Regions from separate parts of the Pseudoalteromonas sp. SM9913 genome, predicted to be linked through region 2. Evidence: riboswitches for the same ligand, from Rfam matches in the RefSeq annotation. Region 2 holds a riboswitch; the other holds the start of a gene.
What was found. A riboswitch is a leader RNA that binds a small molecule or an ion and turns the genes downstream of it on or off. The one in region 2 is predicted to bind lysine.

Region 1 (4,514 bases), 1.6 Mb from region 2:
AGTTGCTGTATTTCTCATTCTCATGGTTTTGTAGGTGCAGCGTTAAATGTAGCATCAACTCAATTTGGCTTTGATATTGAAAAAATTAGTTTAAAGCGCCCTTTTAATAAACTCGCTAAACACTTTTACCACCCAGCCGAAGTGAGTTTAATAACCAATACAGATAACATAACAACTCAAGCACATCATTTTTTTAGGATTTGGACATTAAAAGAAGCGCTGGCTAAAGCCACCAGCCGCCCCATTGCTCAATTATTAAGCCCTAATGTGTTTAACGAACTTAATAACACTCAGCTTACAGCTTGTAGCAATACCGTGGTTGGAGCACATAACGACATGTTTGATATTAGCGTTGTGGCAAAAAAAAGCACCGACTGGCGGTGCTCAATAATAACTATTAACGATTTACGCAGCGCAATCACTTTCTAGTAATCGACTATGAATCGCTTGAACCACTGCATCAGACTCGCTTTGCTCAACTAAAAAGCACAAGTTATGTTTACTTGCACCATGGCAAATGAGTCTAATATTAAAGTCACATAATACTTTCATTAAATTCATTTCATGTTGGCGCAAAACAATTTCAGAGCCAATTAACGCTACCAGCGTTAAATTGTTTTCAACCGATACATGGCAAAATTCAGCGAGTTTATCCAAGCACTCTTGATCTAGCTCTGGGCGTGATGCATTAGGCGCATTATCAAGGGTAATTGCCACACTAATTTCAGAAGTGGTGACCAAATCTACCGAAATATTGCACTCACTTAAAATAGTAAATATACGGGCTAAAAAGCCACTGGCTAACAGCATTTCTGGGCTTTTAAGGGTTAATAATATTTGATTTTTACGTTGCGTTACCGCACGAATACCAGGTAGCTGCGATTTTTCACGTTCAATCCACGTACCGCCAAGTTCTGGCTCTGTGCTTGAGCCAACAAACACATTAATATGGCTGCGACTGGCAGGTAAAATAGTTGCCGGGTGCAATACTTTAGCGCCAAAGGTCGCCATTTCTGCTGCTTCATCAAAACTTAAACGCGCAATAGGAGTGGCTTTTACACACAAACGAGGATCGGTGCTAAAAATACCCACTACGTCAGTCCAAATATGCACACTTTTAGCGTTAATAGCCTCAGCAAGCAGTGCAGCGCTATAATCTGAGCCGCCTCGACCGAGCGTGGTCGTTAAATTGTTTGCATCGCTACCAATAAACCCTTGGGTCACAATAACGCTATCATCAAGCAGCGGAATTAAATGTGTTTGAGCGGCTTGCGCTGTGGCGGCCACATTTGGTGTTGCTTTACCAAATTGGCTATCGGTTTTAAGCACCTGGCGCACATCAAAACGAGTGGCATTTAAACCCTTTAACCTTAGTACTTGGGTAAATAAGTACGACGATAAACGCTCGCCAAAGCTAAGTAGCTCATCGAACTGCTGCTCAGTATTGAGTGTTTGTGCCGCCAACGTTTGAAATGCATCAAGCGTTTGATTAAACCCAAGGGCTAAATCCTCATCTAACGACAGGTCATTTAAAATAGCCTGCTGAATCGCAAGGACACCATCAATATGCTGTTGGCGTTTAGTGGCTTCAATACCCGCTTTGCAAAGCTCCACTAAATGATTGGTCACTCCGGCACTGGCGCTTACTGCAACAATACGTACATTTTTATCGTTTACGATAATTTCGCTACAACGGCTCATCGCCTCAAAGTTAGCAACGCTGGTGCCACCAAATTTGGCAACAATGTAATCTGATTTTGTGCACTGTGAACTTTGTGGCACTGGTTGGGTAGTCATTTCGTCTCCTTTCGCGGCATCCAAACCGCAATAAAACAAGAAGAACTTGGCAGGAAATAAAGATAAGAAAAATCTACTGCCAGAAGCTCTCCACCTAAATTGGTGACAGTTTTGAGGATTCAGCCCCATAAACCGAAAAACAATGGTAACGACCCATTATTTTCCTCGGCGAGTACTTCCCTCCTTAATGATCGCAGGCTGTCGTTGCCTCACATTAAGTACCTAAGTATCGCACCTCTTCTGAATGTATTATTAACCTGTGGCTAATAAAACAAAACCGCACTAAGAGTGCGGCTTTGAAAGTTATCGTTTAGACGTCTAGCTGTCAAGTCGTTTTACTATAAAATCAAATAAAACTACCCATTAAGTAAGAGCCCGCATAACCAAAGGTGTAACACAGTAATAAATACAGCGATAAGCGAAGGTAACTTGCAAACGTCAGCTCTTTTACCTTACTCATGGCTATAATACCGGCCGCCGAGCCAATGATTAGCATAGAGCCACCTACACCGGTTGCATACGTAAACGACAACCAATGCTGTTGACTCATTACAATGTCGGCTTTTAATAACGCTGCCGTTAGTGGCACGTTATCAACACCTGCAGATAAAATACCCATTAAGTAGTTTGCGTACTCTGGCGCCATTACCGTATACAAATTAGTAAATTGGCTCAGTACCCCAACTTCTTTTAACGCACCAACAAGCAGTAACACACCCACGAAAAACAATAAGGTGTCGTACTCTATGTCGCGTATAAAATCGATCATATCTTTGTTGATGTCTTTTTTGCGCATTAAAAATTGCGCGACTAAAAACATAATAGATAAACCCAATAAAAAAGTAAGCAGAGGCGGTACACTGTATAAAACACTCAATGTAAGCGTAGCAATAACCGTAGTGAAGAAAATAACCGCAATGGTTATGTCGGTTTTTTCAATACGTTTAAATTTAGTTTTTTTAAACTCGAGTTGCTTATTCATGCCAATTGATAACAAAGTAGCCAGTAATAATACACTTAGTAACGCAGGCACAATTAACAGTAATAAATTGCTAATTGTTACTTTACCATCAAGGAAAATCATAAGTGTGGTTACATCACCCGTGATAAGTGATACACCACCGGAGTTTACAGCAAATACAATAAGCGTGGCGTACTTAACTAACTTTTTGGCTTCAAGTTTTAATGACATAATCACTGCCAGTGATATTAGCGTGGCCGTAACGTTGTCAGAAATAGATGAAAATAAAAACGCAAAACACCCCACCAAAAACATCAGCTTTCGCTCACTAATGCTGGTTGGCATAATCCGATTCACAACATTTTCGATAAGTCCTTTAGAGTTTAAATAGGCGACAAAGGTCATTGCGGCCATTAAAAACAGCCATAAAGAAGCAATTTCTAAAATATTGTGGTCTAGGAGGGTTTGAATCGTTTCGGGGCTTTGCCCATTAAGAGGAAAAATAAAGGAGATAATCCAGCAAAGTGTACCAAAAAATAACGTCGTTTTGGCTTTGTTAACGTGGATCACATCCTCAATAACGATAAGCAAGAATGCAATCGCTATCAGCGTCAGGATAATCGAGGAAACCATGATATTAAACAACCTTCGGGGTTAAGTAAAAATTGAAACCATGTAAAAAATATACCCACAAACTCTATGTGCCTATATTCGGCGCGGATACTATCACTAAGCGGGTGTAAAAACTATTATTAAATCGTCGCAAAAACGAATACCATATAAGTTCGAGAAATATAAAATAACGAATACTAGGAAGTTGCAACGCCTTATGATCCCAGCTAAAAAGCTACTTAATACCCTAAATGAACACTGGGGTGTATTAGAGCTATTATTTAAGCGCTTTAAAATGGCCGACTTTAGTATTAAAGATCTTCAAAATGCCATTAAGCAAAAGCAACCCACGTGGAATAATGAGCGTATTTATAAAGAAACCAACCGGTTATTAAATCAAGAAATTATTATTCCGCTGGCTAAATCGTCACAACTGGAAATTAACCGCGCCATTGCCGATTTTGCCACCTTTTTACTGCAAGAAGAACATTTAGGCTTAGCACAAGAAATTAGTGTCTTGGTTGATGATTTGGCCCGTTTAGGTAATCGGCTATCTAATGCCGGTGAAATGGAAGATTTTGATGATTTACGCCGCTTTAGCCGTATTATGGATGATCGGGTGCGTAAAATAATCAAACTGTTTTTACACAACGAAAACGCCATTTTAAATATTGTTGAGCAAGCCAAATCTAATAATGCAGTGCAGTCGCTACAAAAACGCTATAAAGCCGTGATAGAAGCGTTTGATGAGTATATAGAACCCATGCTGGAAATGGTGGATATTAGAGGCGACTTTCATGCCTGTTTTACTTTAATTGAGCAACAAATTAGCACCCAAATAGAACATATTGAACGTTCAGGCAAAGCGTACAACGATAAACGCATGCTTGAGCAATTGCGTACCCGAATTCTAGAAATGCACTTAGTTGGCCGGATAAGCTTACGTAAAAGTGCCGATATGCTTATGCCACTGCGTGAAGAGTTGCGCCGTAATAACCTTGTTACCCGCCAAGTAGCAAAAGTATTAGGGCTAATACGTAAAAATGGGGTAGATAATATGCTCAGCGCCGTGCAGCCACATTTTGTAAGCGATGCGCAAAAGTATTCATTGGGTCAACAGCGCCATATAGTAGCCTACATGGCA
Region 2 (4,514 bases):
TGGTGCTCTCCTAAGCAATCAAGTGCAGTACATAAGGGGCCGTATAGGCTCATTGCTTGATTTGCTGCGTTTGAATCTCGTAATAAACGCGCAGGGAAATCTTGACTGGTGACCGCAGGGCGCAATAAATGATTAATGCCGCCGCTCATAATCACCTGTTGTTGGCCGTAATTTAGTTTGCGCTCAACAACAGGTGTGGCGTAGTGGCCGCATTCGCCTACAGCGTAGCGACCTAGTTCCATCCATAGCTCAGTAACCCCCGCATCGCATTTAATTTTTGCAAGCGCCTCTATGAGTGCATCCCAACTTAGACTGGGCGTATCAAGCGTATAGGGAATACCTAAACCACCACCTAAATCCAGCACCTTGAGGTTAATATTTAAATCCTCAGCAAGTTGCCTTAACGGCGTAATCATTTGTGTCCACAGCTCAGCGAGTTTGTCGCTGCTAAGCATGTTGCCCCACTGAAAAATATGCAGACCGTCAAAATTAAGTGCACAGTAATCACTGGTATTTAGCGTCTGCCACTCGTCGCACCCTAAGCCAAATGGAGTAAGACTATCGCCCCCTAAAGGATTTTTATCACCCTCAGGCCAGCGTAATTGTACCCTTAATAAAACCTGCAACTGGCACTGCTGAGCAATCGCTTGTTCGTTGAGCCAACGTACCTGATTGAGACTTTCGGCCACAAAGGTACGCACGCCACGCGCAATAAAGTGCTTAATTTGTTTAGGGCTTTTTGCAGGCCCCGTGTTGAGCACGCGTTCACTGTTAATTCCTTGAGCAAGGACTTGCTCAAGCTCGCCTTTACTGGCGACATCAAAGTTAAAACCAGCGTTATTTAAGCGTTGGATCACGCTAGATAACGGGTTCGCTTTAACTGCATACCAGAGTTTTACCTCGGTTTGTGCCACTAAACGCGTTAAATGTGTGTTTAGTGAATCAAGATCATAAACAAAAAAGGGCGTATCAAGCTCAGTTGCTAGCTTATCAATAGCGGTTTTAACGGGCGTGCTCAAAAAGGTCATTAACGTAAAACCTCTTCAAGCAATAATGACGCATCACTTTGCTCGTCACGGTATTTAACAATTAACGCACACGACATGCTTAAGCCTTGCTCGCGCGCCCAATCGTTTGACGCAGGGCGAGATCCAGGGATCACAATCGCGTATTCAGGGATTGCTTCGCCTTTATCAAGCTGGCGCTCATTTACGCAGTCATAAACAGGGATGGTTGCAGATAAGCGAACACCTGGGGCAAGTACCGCGCCTTTTTTAACTACCACGCCTTCAACAATCACACAGCCTGCACCAATGAATGCATCGTCTTCTATGACCACAGGGCTGGCACCAATGGGCTCAAGTACTCCGCCTAATTGTACCGCTGCGCTTAAATGCACATTTTTACCTACTTGAGCACACGACCCTACGAGCGCGTGGCTATCTACCATAGTGCCCTCGTCAATAAATGCACCAATATTTACGTACGCAGGTGGCATAATAATAGTGCCTTTGGCAACATGTGCACCACGGCGCACACTTGAACCACCGGGTACCATGCGAACGCCTGCTGTGGCTTCAAAGCTTTGCGGCGCTAAGTTATGTTTATCAACAAAACCGCCAGCAAACTCGGTGTTTTGACCGTTTTTAAAGGCTTCTAAAATGCCTTGCTTTACTTCTACGTTAGCGTGCCATTGGCCGTTTTCGTCTTGTGTTGCTGCGCGAACCGCGCCCGTTTCTAAATTATTTAATAGTTCTAACCAGTTCATTATAAAAACCTGTATTTAATGCCAAGATAAAATGGTGTTGTTTGCCGATGAAATGTCATCTGTGTGTGTCAGCTCAAGGTGTGTTAAAGGTGGGCGTAAATACGGACTGCCAATACGCCCTTGTAAATGCATTAACACTTTGACTGGGATAGGGTTGGCTACTGAAAATAAGCTATTGATAGCACTAGACCACTGGACAAAAAGATTAGGGTGTTGGCCGCTTAAACTGCGCTTTACAAACTCATGGGTTTGCACTGGCCATGCATTGGCTGCAACCGACACTAAACCTTTTGCACCTGCTTGGGCAAAATAAGGCATGAGGGCATCGTCACCACTAAAAATGGCTAGTTCAGGCGCTGCTTGTCGATAGGCTTCAAATTGAGAGATAGAGCCACTGGCTTCTTTCAGTGCCCATAAATTTTTATGTTGTTTGAGGTTTTCAATGGTTGCAATGGGAATGCTAACCGCACTACGTCCTGGTACGTTATAAAGCATACAAGGATGAGAACTGGCATTGAGTAAGCTTTCAAACCAATGCGTTTGCCCCACTGCACCGGGTTTGGCATACAAAGGCGAGCCGAGTAAAAAACCATGGATAGGCAGCTGGTTGCAGTAATTAACCCATTCAAGCTGTTGCTTTAAGTTACTACCGCCTACCGCAACCATAAGGGGGACGCTCGGCTGTAATTGGCAGACATGCTCTACGATGGCTTGCTGTTCTTTGAGGGTAAGGGCTAACCCTTCGCCGGTGCTACCTAGCAGTAAAATGCCATTGTTAGCGGCTTCTTGTTCGGCCACCAAGGTGTCTAAGGTTGCGTAATCAACTAGGCCATTTTGATCAAATGGGGTGATCAGCGCAGTCCATAAATGGAAATTGTTAATATTGAAGTTGTTGATCATCTCTCACGAACTTATAGGGCATTCGTCGAGTTTTTGGCGGGTATTTAGGATGCCTGACTCTTTGAATGTGTTTATAATTCGAAGAGCGAATGGGCTTAAATAATAGGGCGCACGGCCTTATTATACTAAGACCAGAAGCTCTCCACCAAATATGTTATTGGTGACAGTCGCTAGGATTCAGCCTAGTCGCCCGAAGCAACCTTTCACAAAAAAGTGTTACCTCTCGGCGTTAATTCCCCTCACGTATGCTCAATGGAGTTTGCGCTCCTAACATACGCTACCTGAATAACGCACCTCTTCCAGCCCTTTGCACTTGCTATTGAAAAATCAATCAGCAAATACAATGTAATAGGGTAAGTGTGGCGATTAAACCACTTTAGCCGTCTAGGTGTCAAGTGACTAAATATAGATAGATTCATCCTGATTGACAGTTATTACGTATTAGCTGCTTTTCTCGTACACTAGTACTATTGTCGAAGTAAGGTATTAAGCAGATGGAAAAATTTAGTGATATTTATAAGCGAGCGGTAGAGCGAAAGGGCTCTGAAAAAATGCTTAAGTTGTTACTCGCAAAACCTTTATCAACAAAGCAACTCGTCACATTAAGTGATGATGATTGGCTAGAAGAATTTACTCGGAAAGTTTTTCAAAGTGGTTTTTATTGGTCGGTGATCAACAGTAAGTGGGCCGGATTTAGAGAGGTTTTCTGGGATTTCAATGTTGAAAAACTATTGATGATGCCACCGGATATGCTTGAGCAAAAAGCCAGTGATGAGCGGATTGTACGCAACTATAAAAAAGTAAAAACTATTACTGAAAATGCGTATATGATCCACGAAGTTGCAGAGCAATACGGCAGCTTTAGTGAGTTTATTGCTAACTGGCCAAGTGAAGATATTATTGGCTTGTGGGCGTATTTAAAAAAGCATGGTGCAAGGCTTGGTGGTAATACCGGCCCTTATGCGCTGCGCGCCTTAGGAAAAGATACTTTTTTACTTTCAAGAGACGTAGAAAGCTATTTGCGTGCCCATAAAATTATAGATGGCGGATTACAAACTAAAAAGTCACTAAGTGCGGCGCAGGCATTCTTTAATGAACTGCAGCAGCAAAGCGGCTTAAGCATGCAAGAGCTAAGCTTAATTGTCGCTTATGGTGTAGGTGACAATCGCGTAGGTATCAGCCAAAAACAATAGGATTAAACATGAAATTAGTGCCAAGGTATACCGACATTGGTGAGGGGTTTGCAATTAGCGATCATCCAGCCAAGGTGACAGCGCCACAGTTATTGTTATGGAATGAGCCCCTAGCTAAGCAATTTAATATACAGGTGAGTGCCGATTCTCGAGCAAATATATTTAGCGGTAATGAACCCCAAGCGATTTCTGCGGTGGCACTGGGATATTCTGGTCATCAGTTTGGTCACTTTTCACCGCGACTAGGGGATGGTAGGGCACATTTGCTCGGTGCGATTAGCGATGATAAAAATCAGCTTTGGGATCTGCAATTAAAAGGCGCTGGTGCTACGCCATTTTCGCGCGGAGGCGATGGCCGCTGTGCATTAGGTCCAGCTATTCGTGAGTACGTAATGAGCGAAGCTATGCACGCGCTTGGCATTCCAACAACGCGTTGTTTAGCCGTGGTTGGCAGTGGCGAAACCGTTTATCGCAACCCACCTCAACCAGGTGCTATTGTAACCCGACTCGCCAGCAGTCATATTCGGGTGGGCTCGTTTCAATATTTAGCCACTCAAGGTGACGTTACTAGCCTAAAAAACTTAGCCGACTTAGCCATTCAAAGACACTATCCCGAGATTAACAGCACTGGCGCTCAGCGTTATTTAGATTTT

Region 1: it holds a riboswitch for lysine, as region 2 does, so the genes downstream of both, lysC (lysine-sensitive aspartokinase 3) here and dapA (4-hydroxy-tetrahydrodipicolinate synthase) in region 2, are expected to answer to the same signal.

Annotation. Positions count from the first base shown of each region.
Region 1 covers NC_014803.1:1,889,146-1,893,659, forward strand. Annotated here, with positions in the region: gene PSM_RS08635 (4'-phosphopantetheinyl transferase family protein) at 1-429, shown strand, start outside; gene lysC (lysine-sensitive aspartokinase 3) at 406-1,797, opposite strand; lysine riboswitch at 1,873-2,045, opposite strand; gene nhaD (sodium:proton antiporter NhaD) at 2,144-3,391, opposite strand; gene PSM_RS08650 (hypothetical protein) at 3,588-4,514, shown strand, end outside.
Region 2 covers NC_014803.1:206,337-210,850, forward strand. Annotated here, with positions in the region: gene PSM_RS01000 (PLP-dependent decarboxylase) at 1-1,028, opposite strand, end outside; gene PSM_RS01005 (2,3,4,5-tetrahydropyridine-2,6-dicarboxylate N-succinyltransferase) at 1,028-1,768, opposite strand; gene dapA (4-hydroxy-tetrahydrodipicolinate synthase) at 1,784-2,668, opposite strand; lysine riboswitch at 2,796-2,975, opposite strand; gene PSM_RS01015 (DNA-3-methyladenine glycosylase I) at 3,163-3,861, shown strand; gene PSM_RS01020 (protein adenylyltransferase SelO) at 3,870-4,514, shown strand, end outside.